One region of the Rothia sp. CCM 9417 genome, then DNA from elsewhere that is predicted to be linked to it. Evidence: riboswitches for the same ligand, from Rfam matches in the RefSeq annotation. Region 1 holds a riboswitch; each other region holds the start of a gene.

Region 1 (4,057 bases):
AGAGAGCGGTAGCGGGGTGTTTATCTAGTGGATGCGCTGACCCATCAGATGCGGCTGTGAAAGGCTAGAATAGGGTGGTTTGTACATATAGGAGCTGGGAGGGCCACCGTGGCTAAGCTGTATTTCCGTTTTGGGGCGATGAACTCTGGCAAGTCCACTGCGCTCTTGCAGGCGGCCCATAACTATGAGGAGCGCGGTCAAAGGGTTCTGCTTGCTAAGCCACAGCTCGACACTAAGGGGGACACTGCCATTGTTTCCCGCCTGGGGGTTACTCGCGCCGCGGATTTCCTCGTGGGTGATCAGGACTCTGTGCGTGAACTCTTCCATGCGGCCGCTGAACCTCACGCCCGGCAGGAACAGCTTCACGGGCACCTGCCTGTCTCCTGCCTGCTAGTGGACGAAGCCCAGTTCCTGACCACTGCCCAGGTTGATGACCTGATGCGGATCGCGGTGGAGGAGAATGTTCCCGTCATGTGCTACGGCATTCGCACGGACTTCCAGACGCGGGCCTTTCCCGGTTCAGCCCGTCTGCTGGAAATCGCGCACAGCCTTGAAGAACTTAAAACTATTTGCCGCTGCGGACGCAAGGCTCTCTTTAATGGGCGCACTGTAGACGGTCGTTTTGTGTTTGCCGGTGACCAGGTAGCTATTGACGGGGTTCATGTGGGCTATGAGTCTCTCTGCCCTTCCTGCTATTTGCAGGAATCCGGTGGCAAGCTCTACCAATAGCTGGCAGGATCCCATGGCTATCCGTAGCGTCCAGAATCTTGGCTAGGGCTTTTTATCCCCTTTTTAGTGGTTTATGTCATGCCGAAACGCCGAGGTGTGCCCAAACAAGCCTATAATCGTAGTGCCCAGTCCTTTTTGAGAAAGAGAAAAATCTATGGCTGTATCACCCAAAACCCGCCTGCTGGCTGTACCCACCGTCGCGCTGATGTCCCTAGCCCTTCTGGCTGGTTGTGGCTCATCCGATAAAAAAGAGAGCGCAGCAGCGGAGACTTCTAGCTCAGCAAGCGCCTCGGCTGAGCAGTCCCAGGCAGCGGAGGAGACCAGCTCAGCTGCCACTGATGAGGCTAAGGTAGAGGCAGTTATTCCTGACGGCTTCAAGAAGGTAACAGCACCTAACAATAAGATCAGCTTTGCTGTTCCTGAGGGCTGGATGGAGATGGACAGTGAGGCCGTTGCCAACACTGATGCTCTTCAGGAGTACCTGGATCAGGCCGCCCAGGGAACTAACTTCACCCCTGAGGAGCTTAAGTCTCAGATGGCTCAGCTTGATCTGATGGCTACCTCTGTGACCCCTAACGAAGATGGTTTCGCTGAGAATGTGAACGTCAACGCTGAGCCCGTCTTGGTTACTTCCCTGCCTGATCAGGCCGAGATGGAATCACTGGCTAAGGGTATCAACGCTACTCCGGGCGAGTACAAGAAGATCTCCACCCCTCTGGGTGAGGGCACTCAGCTGAGCTACACTCTTGACGTTACCGGTGTGTCCGTACACGGCGTGTTTGTGGTTGTGCCTTCTGGCACCGGTACCGGCTTCAGCGTTCTTACTGTTTCCAGTAGCAATGCTGACAGCGCGGCCAAGCTAGCCGAGCAGATGGCTGGATCCCTGTCCAAGGCCTCCTAGTTTCTTAGAGGCTTACTAGCTGACAGCTCGCGCTAAGGCCCCGCACCCTCTTGGGTGCGGGGCCTTAGCGCTTCCTGAGCGGTCTTTGTCAGATAGTGAAGTGTATAAAGCTTGTGAACTTCCATTTATTTTGTTAAGTTGGTGTCACGATTCAGAAGCCCAACGGTAAGCCCTTTGACTTGTTGGCTGGCAACCGCCTGACGCAGACGGTGCTCTCAAAGGAAAATCGGTCGCTACCCACAAGGCGTAGCGAAAGTAGCGTTTGTTTTAAGGAGGCCCACAGTGGGTCGTATTTTTTCGTGGACATCAGCTATCCGTTCTGCACTGTGTAGGAACAAGCCAGAGGACTTTTCTGACCCGGTTCAGGCACAAGAGCAAGAATCGCCGTCTATCCCTATTTCGCGCTGTACTATCTGTGCACCTGGCCACCGGGTTACGCCCTCACTGGGGCTTAACGCTTCGAATATGACCTGGCAGAGGGTATCTATGACGGAGCTGCGGGGGACTAGGGTGCGCTTATCTATCGGTGGGCAAAACAGGTTTTTTTGGAGCCATGATGCTGAGCGCCTGAGCGTCTTCCTCAGAAAAACTGATGAGTCAGTTCAGGGGGATTCTGCCTTACCCTTGCTCTGGAACCCTGGGAATAATTTGCTGGGTGTGCGCGAGGGAAATTCTTTCTACCTGGTTCACCTGGCGGAGCGACCACTTGATTATTGCTCCTACGAAGACCAACAGCTTTAGGTAGGGTGGGGTAACCTAAAACATCGATGGATGGGAAGAAGCTTTTCTTCCCATCCATCGATGGCACAAGAACCTTAAGGGAACGGTAAACAGACAGCTCAGCAGCGGGGCCTCTTTAAGTAGTCGCCAGTAGGTTTATTTACTCTTCATTAGTCCCGAGTCATCACGAACCCAGCAAACCCCATGAGAATCAGTAAAAGATAATTTAACTACCCGCCAATTTGGACTATTCAGAACCGGCGATGTTCTAATACCTGTTGCGGGGAAAGCATGTGACCATCCACTTTCCTTTTGATGCGGAGAGGGTTTGGTAAGTTTGAAGCCATTAGTAGGATTGGGATATTCATCCGAGCAATTAGGATTGCTTGGGATTCTTACAAAGATATATTCACCTGGAGGGACCACTTCGATATTTAGCAATGAGCTTTCAACAGCCTCTTTATAATCATTAGTTCTGAACGAAACCTCAATTGATACCTTAAATATACTTGCAGGAGAAGAATTCTTGACAGTTACATAGGAGAACCAGTCTCTGCTTGTAAGCCATGCTGATATCAATGAGGCTTGAGACTGTTCAAGGACCTCTACAGCTCGGTTGTCTTTAACTCTCTCTAACTCCAACTGTGCATTCATTGCTTTTAGCTGTTTGTTTGCTTGGCGGGCGGCATATATTGCAGCGATTAGAGCTGCGACCGCTGTGAGAGCCCCGGTTACTTCTGAAAGATTCCCAATATCCATTGTTACCCCCAAAAAAATGAATTAAGTCGGCACCAGTTTATGCTGATGCCGACTCACTTCATAGTTCAATTAATTTTTTAGCCTGTCCAATGTCTCGTTCAGCGTTGCGCTGGGGCGCATGACTGCTGAGGCTTTGGCGTCCTCAGGCTTGTAGTAGCCACCTAGCTCGGCGGGGGAGCCCTGCACCGCCAGCAGCTCAGCCACAATCTGCTCCTCGTTCGCCGCCAGCGCCTCCGCTACCGGCGCGAACTGAGCCGCCAGAGCCTCATCCTCAGTCTGAGCCGCAAGCTCCTGAGCCCAAAACTTAGCCAGGTAGAAGTGCGAGCCACGGTTATCAATCTCGCCCACCTTACGCGACGGCGACTTGTTCTCATTCAAGAAGGCACCGGTCGCCTTATCCAAGGTGTCAGCCAGCACCTGAGCCGAAGCGTTACCGCTGGTCTTGGCCAGGTGCTCAAACGAAGCCGCCAGAGCCAAGAACTCACCCAGCGAATCCCAACGCAGGTGGTTCTCTTCCACCAGCTGCTGAACGTGCTTAGGTGCTGAACCGCCCGCGCCGGTCTCAAAGAGGCCACCACCATTAATGAGCGGAACAATGGAGAGCATCTTGGCGCTGGTGCCCAGCTCCAGAATGGGGAAGAGGTCAGTCAGGTAGTCACGCAAAACGTTACCGGTCACAGAGATAGTGTCCTGGCCCTGGCGGATCCGGTCAATGGAGAACTGGGTGGCCTCTGCCGGCGCCAGAATACGGATATCCAGGCCCTCGGTATCGTGCTCGGGCAGGTACTTCTGAACCTTGGCAATCAGGTTAGCGTCGTGGGCGCGGTTCTTATCCAGCCAGAAAACAGCAGGAGTCTTAGAATCGCGGGCACGGGTGACAGCCAGCTTGACCCAATCCTGTACCGGCACGTCCTTGGTCTGGCAGGCACGCCAAATATCACCGGCAGA
Region 2 (4,057 bases), on a different contig from region 1:
ACGGAACCCTACGGTTTCTAGTTGTTGGTTGAGTGGCCACCACTGGTAGCCCAGGGCGGGTGCGCCAATGAAGGCGTCCTTGGCGTCGGCGGGCAGGGCGTAGCCTACCGGCTGGGGTGCCCGTACTGAGGCGTAGGTGATGCCCTCTTGGGGCAGGTGGTTGACCAGGCCCATGAGGTCTTGTTCGTGGGAGCCGTAGCCGTGCAAGAGGACGACCAGGTGGGTTCCCCGGCGGAAGGGCTCGGCTTTTGAATACTCAGCAACATGCTGACTCATGACACGCTCCTCGGTGAGTCTGTAAGTCCGGCTTATGGGTGAAGCGTAAGCAACCTACCCCGCCAGGCGAATTTTGCCAGCTGCTGCGATTAGCTGTTGAGTTCTAGGGGTAGCTTGCGGAGCTTGCCTCGGTCTTTTCGTACCCAATTTATCACCGGCGGAGCTTACTTTAGGCTACCGCCCACAGGTGCTTTTTGTGGGTTACTGACCCTAGCCTGTCAGCGGCGTCCTGGGCTTCAAGACTGCGGGCAAGGATGCGTTCGAGTTGCTCGTGTTCAATCAGGAACCCGTCGTACCGGCAGGGTGAGTGAATGACCTCAGGCTCAACCGGTTGCGGTAGTGATGCGGCCATAATGTGGGAGTCGGAGGGGAAGAAGAGCCTATCTGAGTCAACGTAGGCAATGGTCCAGTGGCAGGTAGAAAGCGCCAGTGCTCTCAGCAGCCCGCTCCTGTCACGGCCAAGGTCGTGAGAGAGCAGGGCTTCATTGATAGCTAGATAAGAGTTAGCGTCAAACCGTGCGGTCAGTTTCTGGCCGTGGTAGTCCAGATAGTTCTCTACCTGGTAGCGGCCACGGTCAGCCGGTAGGCAGTGGAGAATGTTCTGTTGCTCCTGGGCATCGCGGCCAAAACGAAAGTTTAGTTCGGCGGCGCAGCGGTAGGTGGTGTGGGCGATCCGGCGGGCCAGGGCCAGGGAGTCCACGAACCTCTGGGCGGTAGCGGAATCAGCGTCTTTGAGGGTGAAGTCAACGATGGCACCGGCGCCCTTGGGTAGGTACTTCTGCGCCAGGGTGTAGTAGGGGAGGTTTTTAGGCCGGAGTAAGTCACGGACTCTACTGCCGGGTGCGCCTGCAGGTAGTCTGCCACCTTGCGGGCATTCTCTACGTGGCGTTCGACGCGCAGTGAGAGGGTTTCCAGGCCGATAGCGATGTTGAAGGCGTTGGTGGGTGCGATGGAGGAACCCAGGTCACGCAGCAGAGCCACGCGGGCTTTGAGGATGTAGGAGAGGTTGACCCCAAAGGCACCGTCCTTGCCCAGGTCGCGGGCGTAGACCAGGCCCTGGTAGCCCTGATCGGGCTGGTTGAAGAGGGGTTAAAGGTTCTGATGCCCTCGGGTGAGTTAGTGAGGCACATCGGTCCCGCGCTTGCACACCCGGTTCTCGGTGAGGTGTGCCAGGTCTTCACCCAGGGCACCCCACCGCGAGTGGAGGGTTGCCGGCCAGCTAGCTGGGGCTTAGCGCTGGCTCTCATGACCTGCTTTTAGTTTTCCCTTTCGAACGATCGTTGGTCAAGATGCTGTTTTAAAAAGTCTTCATGTGTCTGTTTATTGCGTAAGTTACGATGGGGGGGCGGGCAGGGTTGCCCGCCGAGGCTCTGATACGGGCTGCCCTGCCCCCACTTTGGGTTACTTATGGGTAACCCCCCGGGGTAAGAAAGGTGACCCAGAAGAATAACTGGCTACAATGTTCACAAGGTATTATTCCCACCCTAGGTTAAGGAGCCTCATGCCCGTACCTGTTCTTGAGTTTGAATACAGCACGCTCCAGACTCTGATTGATACTTTCAAGGCAACTAAGGAGTCTTTTGAGGGCTTTTTGGAAAGCAAGGCTCCTACCCCGGCGAGTGCACACGACCCTGTGGCTGAACATCACGCCGCAGCCCTGGGAGGGCAGGAGAGCTCTTTGCTTTCTGACGCTGCAGAATCTTTCCAGAATGCGCAGGATGGTGCACAGGCAGCATACGATGCCTTTAAGATTGCCGATGGGGCAGAAGGGTAGGTGGCATGATGGGTTCACGTCCATCGGATTGGTCTCCTCTGACAGGTGGCGACCCTTGCCCTGGTGATCCTGATTCTTGGCAAGCGACCATTAACCACTGGTCTACCCGCAAAACCGAGATTGATGCTATTAGAAAAGTTTTAAACCGCGGTAGGTGTATTGACGGTAGGAGTAACCGCATCACCAAAATTGAGCATACCTTTGAGCTGGGCGCCACGATGTGTGAGAAAATCTCCGGTGAGTTTCAGCGGGTTCACGATGTTCTGACTGACTGGCAGAAGAACCTACGAGAGATGCAGGAAAAGGCTGACGCGGCTCTTTCGGTAGCTCGACAGGCCCAAATTCACAAGGAAGAAGCTCAGGATAAACTCCGCTTTTATGAACGCCATTCCCTCACTTCCGCACTGGGGCGGTTGTCCGCTGATCTAAGCGGTTCAATGATTTTTTCTCTTCGCCAGGACGTCTCAGAGGCAAATGCTTGCATTGCTGCCCAGCAGGCTGTGGTTGATGAGATTCGGGGGCAATACACGTCCCGGTCAGCAACCGCCGTTAATGGATACAATATTTCGGGTATTGGTGGCATCTTTGTGGATCGGTCTTCTGGTGCTTCTGGGCTGGCTCCTTTCTCGTCTGCTGATGAGGTTCTTTCTTTCTTCCTGGATTTTGATGCTCAGGCTCTGACTCTTGCTTTCGAAACCGCTGCTGCATCCGATGAGTTTCAGCCTCAGCTATTGGATGCGCTGAGTAAGCTGACACCCCAGCAGATTAATGAGTATTTTGCGGCTCACCCGGAGTTCGCCCGTTTTCCTTTGCAGATGCAGGGTAGCAACATTGATCGTGCGGAGGCTTATAAGGGCTGGTGGGCGCAGTTGGATGAAAACCAGCAAAAGGCTTTCACTGTTGCCGCCCCGGGCATTGTGGGGAATATGGATGGGGTACCGTACACGGTCAGGGATCGGGCTAACCGTAAGTTAGCGAAAACAGTAGCAGAAGACCCGAATACTGATGAAGCCACCAGAGAAGCCCTGGAAAGTCTGCTCGTCGCAGCGACCATGGGAGATGACGGAATCCCCCGGTACGTTACCAGCCTCGACCTCTCCAATATTAAGCCGGAGAATGAGGACGGCTATGACTATAACAATGTGCTGGCTTCGGTTTCCTTGGGCTCGGTTGATGATGCCGATAAGGTAACCGTGGTGGTCCCCGGTATGACCAATAATGTGGCCGGTAGCATGGTTGAACTAACTGGAACAGGCGTTAACATTTACCAGGAACAATATAGAGCAGAACAACTCCATGGCACTAACGACCCCAAGCTTGCTGTTGTTCTCTGGATCGGTTACGAGACTCCCCCTCATCTCGATGAAGAAGGCAGACAGCTTTTGGGTGGCAAGACCTTTACCCAGTCAAAGATGGTGACCGATATCTACCTGGCCGAACAGGGCGGCCAAAACCTAGCCGGTTTTATTGACGGGCTGAATGTTACTAAGTCCACGGCGGTTACCTGTGAAAAAGACGGCCTCTATAGCGATGCGCATATATCGGTGATTGCCCACTCCTACGGTACAACTACTACCGCCGAGGCCATGCAGGTCTCAGAGAGTATGGTTGACAGCATCGTCATGTATGGATCAGCCGGTCTGGGTATTGAGAGCATTTACGATGCCAATTCAGCCGAGGGCTGGAATGTGGGGCGTGATGCCAAGGGCAGACAAAAGATTTTCTTTACCGACTCAATGGAGGACTGGACAGCCCTCGGAGGCTACCTGCCGGGCTGGCTCTTAGATTCATCGCTAATCTCGAAAGAAAACCGTCTGCTCCCCTATGCTGTTGCTGATGCCCAGCGTTTCCAGTCTACTGAGGGTATATCCGCCGATGGTTACTACCTGGAGGATGTTGATATGCACGGCTTCAATGTTGACGGCGACAATCAGGGCTACGCTCATGAGCAGACCTCGAGCCTGGTCTACGGTGCGAGAGCGGCACTGGGCTACACCGAAGACTTGG
Region 3 (4,057 bases), on a different contig from region 1:
GAATAAGAACTCTAGCGCCGCCGACAACTTTATCGGCAGTTCAAACTAGCCCGGCAGCCGGCTGAAACAGAGAAACCGGACTCACCGACAAAGTAGCAGAAACCGTGGGGAACTGGTTCAAGTAACCACACAGAGAAAGAACACCATGCCTGCATACTACATATTCCTCATCACCCTCATCACCCTCCTCATCATCACCTGGACCCTCATGGCCAACAGCCGCAACCGCATCTGGGTCACCGCCCAACAAGGCATCGACCCCTTCGATATGTGGATCACCCTGGTACCCTACATAGGCCTCTCCCTCATAGGCATGCTTGGAGCAATCATCATTAATGATTTAGGGCTCCAAGACCGGGTAAACCACCCAGTATGGTTCTGGATATCCGCCGGATTCGGCATCACCTTCATAGGCTCCCTCGCCTTCGCCCTGCTCATGGGCCTCATCGGCGGACAAACCATCCCCTACTTAGGCTACCGACCCCACTGGTGGAAAGAACTCCGCGCCTACCGACTAGCCCACCTCAGCCACAAAGGCATCACCAGCACACACGATATAGCCAACATCGAAAACCTCTACATCGGCCTCCGCACCTGGCCCCTGCCCACCAACAACCCCCACGCACAAGACATCAACCCCCACACCAAACACACCACCCGCCCCATTAACACCAGCACCATGCTAGAAGGGCGTGAACTACCTCCCTACACCTACCCAACCGGCCCAGCACCAACCGCCTGCGAGATCGCTATCTGGGCCTTCAGCGTTGACTCTGATGCCGTATACCGTGAGTACTTCCCCAGCAAACCCCTTGACCGGCTACGCATCCGAGGCACCGTCACCGGGGACTTCACCTTCACCGGCCTTGCCCCAGAAGGCGCCATGCTCTGGCGAGCCGAACAGAAGTTTTTTGAGCAGGGACCCAAGCTCACCCCACCGATACTCGCATAGTTGATTTAGTGGTTGATCACCGCGGGATGTATCTGGTGCAGACCCCGGGTGAGGATTTCGCGCGTCGTCATGCCTGGGTTTTAGGTTTTACGGATATTAGTGTGGCGGATGTGGTTTTTGGGCAGGACGCTCAGGGCCAGGCTACGGTGACGTTTGGTGTTGCTGGGCGTGGTGGGTATGACCGTCCGGTGGTGTTTAGGGCTGATGAGTCTTGGGTGAATCGAGTCAAGATGAGGGTTGCTCGGTTTGAGAAGGCTATGGAGGTTCGTTCTTTTTCGGGTTGTTCTACTGTGAATAGGTATTGGATTGGCCGGCAGTTACCTTCGGCTTTGTCTTTTGAGATTTCGGCTCGTCCTGCTTTGGGTGAGTTGGAGTATTTCCATTCTATGTACGAGACGGAGGCGCAGATTGAGGTGATTAATGATCGTGCTCGCCGTGGGATGCGGTTGCGTGCTGGTGCGGATGGTCGGTTTGTTGAGGTGCCGGTGGAGCAGAAATCTTAGGATTTGGGTGCTCGGCGAGCGTATTTTGTTCCGAAAAAGGTAGGGGGTGCTGATGAAAAAGGTTTTTAACTATATACGGGAGAATTGGATTCTATATTGGATAATTTTCGTATTATTTGCTATGGCGATGACCCCTGTTAAACGGTACACGGATTCGCACTATACCCAGGAGATGACCTGTACCGTGAAGTCTGCCTCGACCGTCTGGCGTATGCGTGGTTCGGGAAAGATTAGTTCACCGAGTCCTGATTCGTCTGTTGTGACGGAGGAGTGTGGGACTTTGATGCTTTATCGTCCTGTGTTGGATGGTGTGGGTATGGAGGAGACGACGGATAGTTTGGTGGTGGGTAAGAAGTATATTTTTGTGGTGAATAAGTATCTTGTATTTGATAATTTCTATAATATTCAGGATATTAAGGAGGCTGATGGTTCTCCTGTGAATTTTGGATCTTCTGAATAGTTTTCTTGTGTGGGTTTGTAGCTAGAAATGACAGAGAGTAAGGCTGCGCTGTGTCTGGAGGGGGGAGCAGATGGAAAAGCGGAAGCTAACACGTAAAGAAATACTCTGTTACATTGGTTTCGGAATTTTTTGTTTGCCCTTTATCCTTTTTACGCCGTTTATGAATTATATGAATTCAAAGTATAGTGAGCCTAGAGAATGTACTGTTGAATCGGCTCGGTTTTCTAGAGGGGGTACCGGCACTAAGGTAGCTTCTAGTAAAAATGCGATAGCTGTAGAAACTACTGAGTGCGGATTAATTATCACCCCTAAAGTGGTTGGCGGCACTGATGATCTGTTGAAGAATATTGATTTGGTGAACCAGTATCAGGGGCAGAAGCTGGTTTTTATGATTGGTCCTTTGTCGTGGAATCCTGGGAATACTGCTGCGGAGTTTGTGATTATTCCGGAGAACACCCCGCAGTAGAATCAAAGTATGAACACCCCGAATAGCATCCGTACCGCTACAGCCGAAGACGTCCCCGAAATCATTCAACTCATCAAAGACCTCGCGGCCTACGAAAAAGAGCCTGAAAGCACTGTAAAAAATAAGGTCAGCACGCTCACGCAACAACTCTTCTGCGAGCACCCAGCAATTTTTGCGTACGTGCTTGAATCCCATACCCCTGGCCGCCGCATTGACGGTTTTGCCCTATGGTTCCTCAACTATTCAACGTGGGAAGGTAGCCACGGAATCTATCTTGAAGACCTCTACGTTCGCCCCGAAGCTCGGGGGTCTGGGGGCGGTAAAGCTCTACTCAAGAAACTTGCTGACACGGCGCATGAGCGTGGCTATAAGCGCCTTGACTGGGTAGTCCTTGATTGGAATGAGCCAGCCCGAAACTTCTATGAAAGTATTGGCGCAACCTACCAGTCCCAATGGTTGGGCTACCGTTTAGAAGGCTCAAGCCTCAGAGATTTCGCTACTTCCTAAACCCCTCTCTCCGGCTACTATCTAGTTCGGTTGCGCGGTAATAGGTCGGCGACTAGCCCATACCTGTAAGACCTTACCCGGGCAAGAACATGACGATTATGAACGGGGTGGGGGCACCCAACACACGAAATATTCGGTCACAGAAAGTAACGTGACGGTCGGTTCTTGCCCGTTGCCAGCGTGGTCTGTTTCACTGGTAGACAAATGATCATGAGACCCAGCGACAAGCTCTGGCTAGCTGGGCGGCACCCCTCTCCCGTAGCGGGGTGCCCCAGATGAAGATCAGGCAGTAATGCAAGTACGGCGCAACCAGGCGCCACCCTCTGATATAGGGCAGGGCGCCTTTTCCCTAGGTGCAAGGCCGTGTACGGGCGCAGGGGGTAGGACACGCTACCTGAGGAAAGGGCCACCCCAGCATGACCGAGAAAAAGCGCATCGTCGTCAACGCCTTTGATATGACCACCACCAGCCACCAGAGCTTCGGCCTATGGAGGCACCCGCGCTCACGAGCCGACGAGTACAACACCATCAAATACTGGACCGACCTCGCCAAGGTCTGCGAAAAGGGCCTCTTCGACGCGGTCTTCATCGCCGACGTTGTGGGCGTGTACGACGTCTACAAGGACTCCGTAGCCCCCGTCCTCAAAGACGGTGCCCAGGTCCCCGTAGGTGACCCCTTCCTCCAAATTTCAGCCATGGCCGCTGTCACCGAACACCTGGGCTTTGGCGTAACCGCCGCCGTAACCTACAACCAGCCCTACACCCTAGCCCGCGCCTACTCCACCCTGGACCACCTGACCGGCGGGCGCGTAGGCTTCAACGTGGTTACCTCCTACCTACAGTCCGCCGCTGAAAACCAGGGGCTCCCCGGCCAGATTGAGCACGACGAGCGCTACGAAATCGCCGAAGAGTTCTTGGACGTCTGCTACAAGCTCTGGGAAGGCTCCTGGGAAGATGACTCTGTTCTGCGCGACCGCGAAAACGGTATCTTTGCCGACCCCGCTAAGGTCCACCCCATCCTGCATAAGGGCAAGTACTTCCAGGTGCCGGGTATCGCCCTGACTGAGCCCTCCCCCCCAGCGCACCCCGGTTATCTTCCAGGCCGGTGCCTCTAGCCGCGGCCAGGCCTTCTCAGGCCAGCATGCTGAGGCTATCTTCATCACCGCCCT
Region 4 (4,057 bases), on a different contig from region 1:
AGGTCCCCACGCCCAGGGAGAAGCCCGCGCCGGAGCTCCAGGCCATAGAGTAAATCACCAGGTTCAGGAGCAAACCTAGCTGTAGGAGCGTCAGGGCAAATCCGCCCACTGCCCCGGAGTGCAAAGCCTGGTAAAGGCCCACCACCTTGTCCCAGTGCACAAAAAGACTGGTCACAAGGAGCAAAGAACCACCGGCAACATAAGCCATAACCCCTACCAAGGAAGCCCGAACCATAGCCCAAATATAGGATCCGGCCCAGCGTGAGTACTGGCTAAACTTCTTGACCCAGTCGGCGGCATCCACACCAATCATGGCAGCTAGGGACCGCGACTCAGCAAAGCCCCCGGCAAGAATACCCAGGGCAGTCACCCACAGGGGAATGATAGCCGCAAGCACCGGTGAGGTGGTGAAATAGTCATCGGTAGATATCAGGCTGATGCCGGCGCTCACCAGCGAGTAGGCCACCATGCCACCTACAAGAGGTTCCCAAAACTGGCCCTCGTAGCTAGCACGGGCCAGCCTGCGACCCGACCTGTAGCACAGGGCCAGCGGAATAAGAGTGAGGCCCAGTGGGACCAGGCTCATCGTCCCAGACACCGCCGAAAAGCTACCCTGCGCGGGTATGTTCATATTCAGGGGGACACCGTGGACCAGCAACCAGATATGGCCCGCCACGGACAGGGCGCCGGCAACGGTATCGGTATTAAAACCGTTGGTGTACCAGACCGCTGTGAGCATGAGCCCAACGGTGATATAGGAGACCAGGGCAACCAGAGCAAGTTCAACGGCGCCCTGAAGCCACAGGGGCATGGGAAAGGTTCTTTTGGGGTGCACGGTGGTATTCATCGCCTTTCATCATGTCATGTTTCCTGTCTCTACGCCTGGTCACGAACCGTAAGAATACTAGGTGCGGTGAAAATAACCTCAACCACGGCAGACAACGGACGATATTGCCGGGGAGTAGAGTGTCCCTATGAGTATCGAGAACACCTATGTTTTGGTCACCGGCGCTTCTGCCGGCATCGGCGCCGAGTTCGCCCGGCAGTACGCCGCAGCGGGCTATAACCTGGTGCTGACCGCGCGTAGGGAGAAGACCCTAGAAAATCTGGCTGGCCAGCTCCGCTCAACCTACAGGGTAGAGGTTGAGGTCATCCCCGCGGACCTACTGGTTTCCGGTGACGTTCAAAAACTCGTTGACCGGCTAGCTCAGGCTAAGCGCCCGGTGGAAATTTTGGTCAATAATGCGGGCTTCGGTTTGGGCCAGCCTTTTGAGGAGGCCCCCGCCCAGCGGCATCTGGATCAGGTGCAGGTCCTGGCAGCTGTCCCCCTTCAGCTCATGCACGCCGCAATCCGCGCCATGCTCCCAAGGGGCAGGGGCCGCATTATCAATGTCGCATCGGTGGCGGCCTTTACACCAGGTGGCACCTACTCAGCAGTCAAACGGTTTATGGTAGTTGTCTCAGAGTCAGCAAATATCCAGTACCGGGACCGAGGTATTGATGTAACCGCCCTCTGCCCGGGCCTGACCCGCTCGGATTTTCATCATGCCATGGGGCAAGAACAGCCCAAAGTGCCGGGCGTATTCTGGCTCAGCCCCCAGCAGGTAGTTACCGAAGCCATAGCTGCGGTCAATGCCGGTAAACCGGTCTGTGTGCCCTCCCTGCCCTATAAGGTAGCAGCGGGTATCTCGCAGATTATCCCCCGCAGGGCAGTGGCGGCGCTGATTTCCCGCACACGGAACTATTAGAATCCACAGGCTGGGGGTGCTCTTCCCTGCTTAGTCCTCCCAGGGGTTAACAGCGCTAACCCCCCAGGTGCGGTAGACATCGGCTTTCCCCGAAATAATCTCAAGCCGGTGGACGGTCGCTGTGGCCGCCATCAGCCCCTCCAAAACAGCCCTTGCCAGGGGAGCCTGGCACTCAGAGCCCACCGCCTGCAAGGGCCTCTCAGCATGACGACCGGCCCACTCCAAAGACACCCGCGTGTCCACCTCAAGGAGGTGGTCACCAAACCGGTCAATCAGCTCAGCCAGCCACCGTTCAGTCTGCGGGTAGGGGTAGAGCCCTTTAAGCTCGCCCAGGCTTAGCACCGAGACGTACATGGTGCGGTAGGAGTTCCGGCGCAGGCAGTTCACAACCTGCTGGTGAGGGGTAGCCTTGCGAATCTCGGCAAGGACATCAGAATCAAGGAGCAGACCGACGTGGCTCATGCAGCTTTCAGCGCACCGTACTCAGGGGCTGGGATACCGCTGGGGTTAGGAGCCAGAAGGAAGTTAAGGAACTCACTGCGCTCATTCGAGATACGCGCATAGTCCTGAATACTGATAGCGACAAAACCACCGCAGGCAGGCGTCGCAGCTGCAGACCTGTTCTTTTGAAGAGTGACATGGGGGCGGGTGTTTGACATATCGCCGTTGCGCTTAAGGTGCGCATTCCTTTCGAAACTTGCTCTTGTCTACACCAAACAGCGCCAATATGCGCGATGAAGACCGCTTCGTCATCCGAGCCACCCGTGAACATGGGGTTGGCGTTCAACCAAGTCGGAGCTTGACAGTTGAATCTCTTGAAGCTGGTATAACCATAACTCACACCGCAGGCACCTGTAAACTCTTGCCCAGATTTTTTAAAACGTGACCTCCCTCTCATCTTCTGGTGCCAGCTTTCATCAGCGTGCGATACGCTAGAAGACTAGGTCTATTTACTCCGCACGCGTGAGGTTTTTTGTGGCAGATTCAGCACCATTTCCCGACATCCCAGTCACAGCACCCGCCATTATTCGGCAGGTGGGCTCAGGCACCTACACCCGGGGGCAGGGCGCTATGCGGAAAGGGAGCGTTATCCGCTACCACTACGACGAAAACGAACGGGTTCTCGAAGGCCAGGTAGCAGGCTCAACAGCCCAGCCCTACAGCACCCGAATCACTTTCCCGGCCCAAGTTGCGGCAGGCTCCTACTCCTTTTCTGCCACCTGTTCCTGCCCCGTGCTCCACAATTGCAAGCACGCTGTGGCGCTCATGCTGACCGCCATCGACCGTTCAGCCAAAGCCAAGCGGGCGCTCACGGCCTCATCAAGCACCTGGACCACCCGCGCTACTGAGAGCGGCCGCACCCGACCCAGCGCAGAAGCCATGCGGGAACTCGAAAAATTTGGCATCACCACCGCCTCATCTCTGGCTGCCCCCCAGGACAGCCTGCCCCTTGAGCAACCTGCTCCCGCCGACAGCACCCCGGACCAGAGCGCCCTACCCACCTGGCGGCGTACCCTGGCCCATTCCCTAGCCGCCCGCCCCGGCTACGACAACCGCAACCACGGAGTATCCGGTGCCCTTGACCTGCGCCTGACCGTCCCCGGCAAATATGGCTGGACCAAAAGCAGCGGCTCACCCCGCATCACCATTGAAGCTCGCCCCCTGATGATGGGTGCCCGTGACCGCTGGATTAAAGGCGGGCTAAGCTGGGAAAAGTTCTCGGGAAACCCCGCGGGCTCCGCCGGAACCGGACTGCTAGCTGAGCACGCCACCTGGTTCAACGAGTTCTACGCCGTCATTCGCGGCTCCCAATCCATATACACCTCCCACCGCGACTGGGCATCGCTTTCCACCGTAGATTCATCCCTACTCTGGCAGATGCTCCGGGCCGCCGACGACATCAACCTGCCCATTCTGCTCCACGGCAAAGAAACCGGGCTGGTCATTGCCGACACCCCGCAGGTAGAACTGGAACTCACGCCCGTCCCCGAACGCGGCAGCTCCCAGGACGCCCTCCAACTCACTCCCCTGCTCCGCTGGGGCTCCTACACCATTCCGGCAAGCTACACCCACAAGATGGGCACCAACCGGCAGGGCTTAATCGCCCTGGGTGGGAGTGCCCAAGCTAATTACGTAGAAGCTGCCGCCGCCGCCCGCTGGGACTCCGCCCTGCCCTCGGCACTAGCCCATGTGGAGGAAAGCGCCCCCATTCACACCGGCCAGCCAGAAACTCAACAGGCCCACCAGGCACCCGTGCCCCACCAGCACCGCCCTCGCTGGCTCAGCCCAGAAGCCGAGCTAGTCCTTAT

The links. A riboswitch is a leader RNA that binds a small molecule or an ion and turns the genes downstream of it on or off. The one in region 1 is predicted to bind S-adenosylmethionine.
Region 2: it holds a riboswitch for S-adenosylmethionine, as region 1 does, so the genes downstream of both, ACN082_RS07520 (PLP-dependent transferase) here and ACN082_RS03250 (hypothetical protein) in region 1, are expected to answer to the same signal.
Region 3: it holds a riboswitch for S-adenosylmethionine, as region 1 does, so the genes downstream of both, ACN082_RS08115 (LLM class flavin-dependent oxidoreductase) here and ACN082_RS03250 (hypothetical protein) in region 1, are expected to answer to the same signal.
Region 4: it holds a riboswitch for S-adenosylmethionine, as region 1 does, so the genes downstream of both, ACN082_RS06025 (nuclease PIN) here and ACN082_RS03250 (hypothetical protein) in region 1, are expected to answer to the same signal.

What each region holds. Positions count from the first base shown of each region.
Region 1 covers NZ_JBLXXT010000001.1:703,793-707,849, forward strand. The annotation lists gene ACN082_RS03240 (thymidine kinase) at 109-729, shown strand; gene ACN082_RS03245 (hypothetical protein) at 884-1,630, shown strand; SAM riboswitch class IV at 1,779-1,894, shown strand; gene ACN082_RS03250 (hypothetical protein) at 1,913-2,371, shown strand; gene ACN082_RS03255 (hypothetical protein) at 2,507-3,109, opposite strand; gene ACN082_RS03260 (NADP-dependent isocitrate dehydrogenase) at 3,179-4,057, opposite strand, start outside.
Region 2 covers NZ_JBLXXT010000005.1:140,466-144,522, forward strand. The annotation lists gene ACN082_RS07515 (alpha/beta hydrolase) at 1-276, opposite strand, end outside; partial or broken gene ACN082_RS07520 (PLP-dependent transferase) at 941-1,365, opposite strand; SAM riboswitch class IV at 1,409-1,527, opposite strand; gene ACN082_RS07525 (hypothetical protein) at 1,778-2,050, shown strand; gene ACN082_RS07530 (alpha/beta hydrolase) at 2,056-4,057, shown strand, end outside.
Region 3 covers NZ_JBLXXT010000007.1:6-4,062, forward strand. The annotation lists gene ACN082_RS08090 (hypothetical protein) at 146-952, shown strand; gene ACN082_RS08095 (hypothetical protein) at 961-1,455, shown strand; gene ACN082_RS08100 (hypothetical protein) at 1,508-1,915, shown strand; gene ACN082_RS08105 (hypothetical protein) at 1,986-2,381, shown strand; gene ACN082_RS08110 (GNAT family N-acetyltransferase) at 2,391-2,888, shown strand; SAM riboswitch class IV at 3,095-3,195, shown strand; partial or broken gene ACN082_RS08115 (LLM class flavin-dependent oxidoreductase) at 3,305-4,057, shown strand, end outside.
Region 4 covers NZ_JBLXXT010000003.1:158,252-162,308, forward strand. The annotation lists gene ACN082_RS06010 (DUF6350 family protein) at 1-811, opposite strand, end outside; gene ACN082_RS06015 (SDR family NAD(P)-dependent oxidoreductase) at 975-1,748, shown strand; gene ACN082_RS06020 (plasmid stabilization protein) at 1,779-2,210, opposite strand; gene ACN082_RS06025 (nuclease PIN) at 2,207-2,407, opposite strand; SAM riboswitch class IV at 2,443-2,569, opposite strand; gene ACN082_RS06030 (SNF2-related protein) at 2,724-4,057, shown strand, end outside.